One region of the Enterobacter sp. UPMP2061 genome, then DNA from elsewhere that is predicted to be linked to it. Evidence: predicted binding sites of a transcription regulator. Region 1 holds the regulator's gene; the other holds the start of a gene.
The links. Region 1 encodes Fur, which represses iron uptake genes when iron is present. Its sites were predicted from a motif close to ATAATAATGAGAACNACTATCAA; they were not measured.
Positions count from the first base shown of each region.

Region 2: a site for Fur is predicted at 2,009-2,031, ahead of ACWKXX_RS06450 (Nramp family divalent metal transporter). Genes of this name have one in related genera too.

Region 1 covers NZ_JBSKJP010000001.1:417,647-421,070, forward strand. The annotation lists gene chiP (chitoporin ChiP) at 1-915, shown strand, start outside; gene chiQ (ChiQ/YbfN family lipoprotein) at 963-1,289, shown strand; gene fur (ferric iron uptake transcriptional regulator) at 1,432-1,878, opposite strand; gene fldA (flavodoxin FldA) at 2,170-2,700, opposite strand; gene ybfE (LexA regulated protein) at 2,856-3,143, opposite strand; gene ybfF (esterase) at 3,272-3,424, opposite strand, start outside.
Region 2 covers NZ_JBSKJP010000002.1:185,040-188,463, reverse strand. The annotation lists partial or broken gene mgrA (L-glyceraldehyde 3-phosphate reductase) at 1-222, shown strand, start outside; gene ACWKXX_RS06455 (DUF2502 domain-containing protein) at 349-696, shown strand; gene ACWKXX_RS06450 (Nramp family divalent metal transporter) at 730-1,968, opposite strand; gene nupC (nucleoside permease NupC) at 2,314-3,424, shown strand, end outside.

The DNA of each region.
Region 1 (3,424 bases):
CACTGGAGCTTTATGCCAGGTACCTATCAGGGTGCGGAAGCCGGTGCTAATTTTGACTACGGCGATGCGGGGGCGTTGAGCTTCTCCTATATGTGGACCAACGAGTACAAAGCGCCGTGGCACATTGAGATGGACAAGTTCTATCAGAATGATAAAAAAACCAAAGTTGATTATCTCCACTCGCTGGGGGCGAAGTACGACTTCAAAAACGATCTGGTGCTGGAAGCTGCTTTTGGTCAGGCTGAAGGCTATATCGATCAGTACTTTGCTAAAGCCAGCTACAAATTTGATATCGCGGGTAGCCCGCTGAGCACCAGCTATCAGTTCTACGGTACGCGCGACAAAGTCAGTGATGGCAGCGTAAATGATATCTATGACGGCACCGCGTGGTTACAGGCGTTGACCTTCGGCTACAAGGTAGGTCAGGTTGATTTACGTCTGGAGGGAACATGGGTCAAGGCAGAAGGGCAGCAGGGCTACTTCCTGCAACGTATGACGCCAACCTACGCCTCTTCCAATGGTCGTCTGGATATCTGGTGGGATAACCGCTCTGACTTCAACGCCGACGGCGAAAAGGCGGTCTTCTTCGGCGCAATGTATGACCTGAAGAACTGGAACCTGCCTGGCTGGGCAGTGGGTGCGTCCTACGCGTACGCCTGGGACGCGAAGCCAGCAGATATGGCTACGCCAGACGCCTACTACGATCCGAATTACCGTCTGAAAGAGTCTTCATACAGTCTGGATGCGATTTACACCCTTCAGGAGGGCCGTGCGAAAGGCACGATGTTCAAACTGCACTTCACCCAGTATGACAACCACTCCGATATCCCGAGCTACGCGGGCGGTTACGGCAACATCTTCCAGGATGAACGTGACGTGAAATTCATGGTCATTGCGCCATTCACAATCTTCTGATGAATACGCAGGCGGGCGAAATCCCGCCTGCATGGAGACTGCATATGATGAAAAAAATGGTAATCGTTGCGCTGCTGGCATCGGGGCTGGTGGCGTGTGCGCAGGATCAGGCGCAGAAAGAAGACTCCCGTCTGAAGGAGGCGTATAGCGCCTGCATCAATACAGCACAAGGATCGCCAGAGAAGATTGAAGCCTGCCAGAGCGTGCTGAATGTGCTGAAAAAAGAGAAAGCGCATGAGCAGTTTGCGACGCAGGAAAATGTTCGCGTGATGGATTACCAGGCCTGTATCCAGGCGCGGAAAAGCGGTAACGATCAGGAAGTGGCGAAGCGTTGCGATAAGATCTGGGACGAGATTCGCAATAACAATAAATAAGTTGCTTTATGCCCGGTGGCGCTGCGCTTACCGGGCCTACAACGGTGTCACAGCCCGTAGGCCCGGTAAGCGCAGCGCCACCGGACTTTTTTCAGGCAAAAAAAAGCCAACCTTACGGCTGGCTCAGAGTATGAACACGATATTATTTCGCGTCGTGCGCGTGGTCGTCTTCGCGGCAATCGCCTTCAGCGCAGTGACCGTACAGGTACAGGCTGTGGTTGGTCAGGCGGATGCCATGACGGGCGGCGATTTCACGCTGGCGTGATTCAATGGAATCATCGCTAAATTCAATGACCTTGCCACAGTCGAGGCAGATCAGGTGATCGTGGTGATGCTGCTGAGTCAGCTCGAACACGGATTTACCGCCTTCGAAATTATGACGAGTAACAATGCCCGCGTCATCAAACTGGTTCAGCACACGATAGACGGTTGCCAGCCCAATCTCTTCACCCATATCGATAAGACGCTTATAAAGGTCTTCCGCACTGACATGGTGATTGTCTGGCCCCTGAAGCACTTCAAGGATTTTTAACCGAGGAAGCGTTACTTTCAGGCCAGCTTTCTTTAATGCGGTATTGTTGTCAGTCATGCGGAATCTGTCCTGTTGCTAAACGATTCACTTCAAAAGAAGAAGTGACAGAAAATGCACTTGGGATAATGCGTCTCATTATAGAACTGCCATGGCTAAATGAAAACTGCAAGTCTCAAGCAAAGTATGCTTATAAAAACGTGGTATCACCAACAAACTTGTTCGATGGCACCCACTTTTTACCAGGGGGATATTGTACAGGTCTGGGCGAAAAAGTTAAAAGTTTGTAGCAATTAATTTAATCGGTTTTACCTGGAAAACGGGCGCAACCGGAGTTGCGCCGCAGGGATATCAGGCGTTAAGGATATCGTCCAGGTTCAGCTCTTCACGAACCTGCTTAACCCATTTTTCTACACGCTCAGCGGTCAGCTCTGGCTGACGGTCTTCATCAATGGCCAGGCCAACGAAGTGATCGTCATCTGCCAGACCTTTGGACGCTTCGAAATGGTAACCCGCCGTTGGCCAGTGACCGACGATCGCCGCACCGCGTGGCTCAATGATGTCGCGAATAGTGCCCAGCGCATCACAGAAATACTCAGCATAGTCTTCCTGATCGCCACAGCCAAACAGGGCAACCAGCTTGCCGTTGAAGTCTACTTCTTCCAGCGTCGGGAAGAAATCGTCCCAGTCACACTGTGCTTCACCGTAGTACCAGGTCGGGATGCCCAGCAGCAGGATGTCATAGCCCTCGAGATCTTCTTTGCTGCTCTTGGCGATGTCATGCACATCAGCAACGTCTTTACCGAGCTGTTTTTGAATGTTTTTTGCGATATTTTCAGTATTGCCGGTATCACTGCCAAAGAAAATGCCGATGATTGCCATGAGTAAAATAACCTCTTGAAACTTAATGGTATGGTGGCGCAAATTGTCCACGGATAAGGGCAATAATAGCAGAACAGGCAACCCTGCGGAAACAGCTATCACGCAGGACTGCACTCTGTGCTACATGAAAAAGGTAATATTGGGGATTTTCTGACTCACGCCTTGCCGCGTAACGTCTCAAGCTGGGCGATCAGCATCTCTTCGATCAGTTCGCTGCGGCTGATGTTGCGCGCGTCAGCTAACTCGTTAAGCGCATCGACGGCATCGGCATTCAGCTTCAGTTCGACACGCTTAAGCCCACGATTTTTATCGCGTTTAAGCTGGTTGCGTTTATTGATACGCAGCTGTTCATCGCGCGAAAGCGGATTCGTTTTCGGTCGTCCCGGTCGACGCTCATTCGCGAACAGATCTAGTGTCGTACGGTCCGTTTGTTCTTTGGCCATGATTCTGAGACTTCGGGGGAAACACGCCGCCCTGCTAATGCCCGGGCGATAAGCGCGCCATCATACATCACCCAAATCCACACGCCAACGACTGGAAGCCCGTCGTCTTCCGGTCGCTGGCTTTTTAATCAATTCGCTGTATCAGTAAGATAGCGGCGAATGGCGCGCAGGACGGCATCCGGTTTTTCCGCGTGTACCCAGTGCCCGGCACCCGCAATAACGTGAGCGCGAGCCTGCGGGAATTGCGCCAGCAGCGTGTCACGGTATGCATCAGTGACGTA
Region 2 (3,424 bases), on a different contig from region 1:
CTGGAAAAGGTACGCAAGCTGAATGCGCTGGCGGAAAACCGGGGGCAAAAGCTATCGCAAATGGCACTGGCCTGGATCCTGCGCCACGATGCGGTGACATCCGTGCTCATCGGCGCAAGCAAGACCGGACAAATTGAAGATGCAGCAGGCGTGCTTGAAAATTGTCGGTTCACGGCAGAAGAGCTGAAGACGATAGATACGATCCTGTCCAGTTCAGATTAAAAACACTTTTAGCAAAAAGTGCTCTCGTTCCTGATTTAGGAGTTGAGGCGATGAAACGAATGTTTACCAACTCGTAAAATTGCGTTAACAGGTCGCACAGCGGCCCCGATCGTGAAGGAGAAGAGTATGTTCAGGTCACTGATTCTTGCAGCGGTATTACTGGCTTCGGCCCCGCTGGTCGCCAGTGCGGGCGAAATCACCCTGTTGCCATCGATTAAATTACAAATTGGCGATCGTGATGACTACGGCAGATACTGGGACGGTGGCTACTGGCGCGACCGTGACTACTGGCATCGCCATTATGAATGGCGTCAAAACCGCTGGTGGAAACACGATAACGGCTATCACCGTGGCTGGGATAAGCGTAAGGCTTACGAACGCGGCTACCGCGAAGGCTGGAACGATCGTGACGACCGCCGTGGCGGCTGGGGTCATGGAAAAGGCAGAGGCCACGGTCACGGCCATCACCATTAACAACAAAAAGGAGCCTTCCGGCTCCTTTTTCTTTTACAGGCCTGCGGCTGTGCCTATCAGCAACCACAAGTTTAACGCCACCACCACGACCACAATGGCCCACCCGGCGCGCTTCACCCACGTCGAATTCACCAGTTCGCCCATCAGCGATTTATTACTGGTGAAGATCAGCAGTGGCACCAGCGCCAGCGCAATCCCGAAACTTAGCAGTACCTGACTCATCACCAGAATGCGGGTCGGATCCAGCCCCATCAGGATCACAACAAAGGAAGGCAGCATCGTGACCGAGCGGCGAACCCACAGCGGAATATGGAAACGTACGAACCCCTGCATCACCACCTGCCCGGCCAGTGTCCCCACAACCGTAGATGAAAGACCCGCAGCAACCAGGCTTAAACCAAAAATAGTGGCAGCGGCATGACTCAGCAACGGCTCCAGCGTCAGGTAAGCCTGGTCGAGATCGGCAACCCCGGTATGCCCGTTAAAGTGGAACGCGGCGGCGGCGGTCGCCATCATCGCCAGATTCACAAATCCGGCAATGGTCATCGCGATAGTCACATCCCATTTCGAGGCGGAGTAGCGCTCTTTACTCGTCCCGCCATGCAGATTCTGGGTTAATGAAGAGTGCAGATAAATGACGTGCGGCATGATGGTCGCCCCCAGCACCCCCGCAGCCAGAAAAACGGCTTCAGAAGTGGGTAACGACGGGATCACCATCCCTTTCGTCAGCTGCGCCAGATTCGGCTGGGAGAAAATCAGCTCAACAATATAGGCGGCAGCGACGAACAGCAGCAGGCCGCCGATGACTTTCTCCAGCGGTTTTTGTCCCCGCCGCTGGAGCATCAGAATCAGGAAAGTGGCGATACCGGTCAGCACGGCCCCCTGAAGCAGGGAGACGCCCAGGATAAGCTTAAAGCCGATCGCCGCCCCGATAAACTCGGCGAGATCGGTGGCCATGGCGATAATTTCCGCCTGAACCCAGTAAAACCAAACTGCCGGACGTGGATAATGATCGCGGATTTGCTCCGCCAGGTTTTTTCCGGTAGCAATACCCAGCTTCGCGGAGAGCATCTGAATCAGCATCGCCATCAGATTGGCCCAGACCACAACCCACAGCAGTTTATAGCCGAAACTGGCCCCGGCCTGAATGTTGGTCGCAAAATTACCCGGATCGATGTAGCCAATCGCGGCAATGAATGCCGGTCCCATTAATGCGAACCGCAGCTTGCGTGCCGCTCTGCCGCTGCTACTCTCTACGCGACTATTCGTCATTTCTGCCTCTGGAAATATAGCCTTTGCTATGTTTTATGCTATCAAAATGAGAATGATTATCAAGTTCATTTGTAACGGTTAACATGATTTCTCTGATAGTCAGGAACGATAGACAGGCAGGTGGAGCAAGGTCACAGAATGTGAAAATGCGCAGACATTTGTGAAGCGTAGCACACAAACTTAACTTTTCACTCATTTACCTAACATAACAAAAATGTCTTGTTGATCACTATTTTTGAGACTCGTCACAGGATGTAACTATAGTGTGGGCTTGATCTCGTTTTCTTTGTGCTTGTTACATAGAATGTGCACGGAAATTAAACCTGCCTCATATTTGGAGCAAATATGGACCGCGTCCTTCATTTTGTCCTGGCACTCGTTGTCGTTACTGCACTTGCATTGCTGGTCAGCACAGACCGCAAAAAAATTCGTATTCGCTATGTTGTCCAACTGCTGGTCATTGAAGTTTTACTTGCGTGGTTCTTCCTGAACTCCAACGTAGGCCTGGGCTTCGTGAAAGGCTTCTCCGAAATGTTCGAAAAACTGCTCGGATTTGCCAACGAAGGGACAAACTTCGTCTTTGGCAGCATGAACGATCAGGGTCTGGCCTTCTTCTTCCTGAAGGTGCTCTGCCCTATCGTCTTCATCTCTGCCCTGATCGGTATCCTTCAGCACATCCGCGTTCTGCCGGTGGTTATCCGTGCGATCGGCTTCCTGTTATCGAAAGTTAACGGCATGGGCAAACTGGAATCCTTTAACGCAGTCAGCTCGCTGATTCTCGGTCAGTCTGAGAACTTCATTGCGTATAAAGATATCCTCGGCAAGATGTCCCGTAACCGCATGTACACCATGGCGGCAACCGCAATGTCTACCGTTTCCATGTCTATCGTGGGCGCGTATATGACCATGCTGGAACCAAAATACGTAGTTGCGGCGCTGGTTCTGAACATGTTCAGCACCTTTATCGTGCTTTCGCTGATTAACCCGTACCGCGTGGATGCCAGCGAAGAGAACATTCAGATGTCAAACCTGCACGAGGGACAGAGCTTCTTCGAAATGCTGGGTGAATACATTCTGGCGGGTTTCAAGGTTGCAATTATCGTCGCCGCGATGCTGATTGGCTTTATCGCGCTGATCGCTGCGCTGAACGCCCTGTTTGCGGCCGTACTCGGTATCTCCTTCCAGGGTATTCTGGGCTACATCTTCTACCCGATTGCCTGGGTGATGGGCGTGCCCGCTCACGAAGCGTTGCAGGTGGGCAGTATCATGGCAACGAAACTGGTTTCCAATGAGTTCGTGGCGATGATGGATCTCCAGAAGATTGCCAGCACACTCTCCCCTCGTGCGGAAGGGATCCTGTCCGTCTTCCTGGTCTCCTTCGCGAACTTCTCTTCCATCGGTATTATCGCTGGTGCGATTAAAGGCCTGAACGAAGAGCAAGGTAACGTCGTTTCTC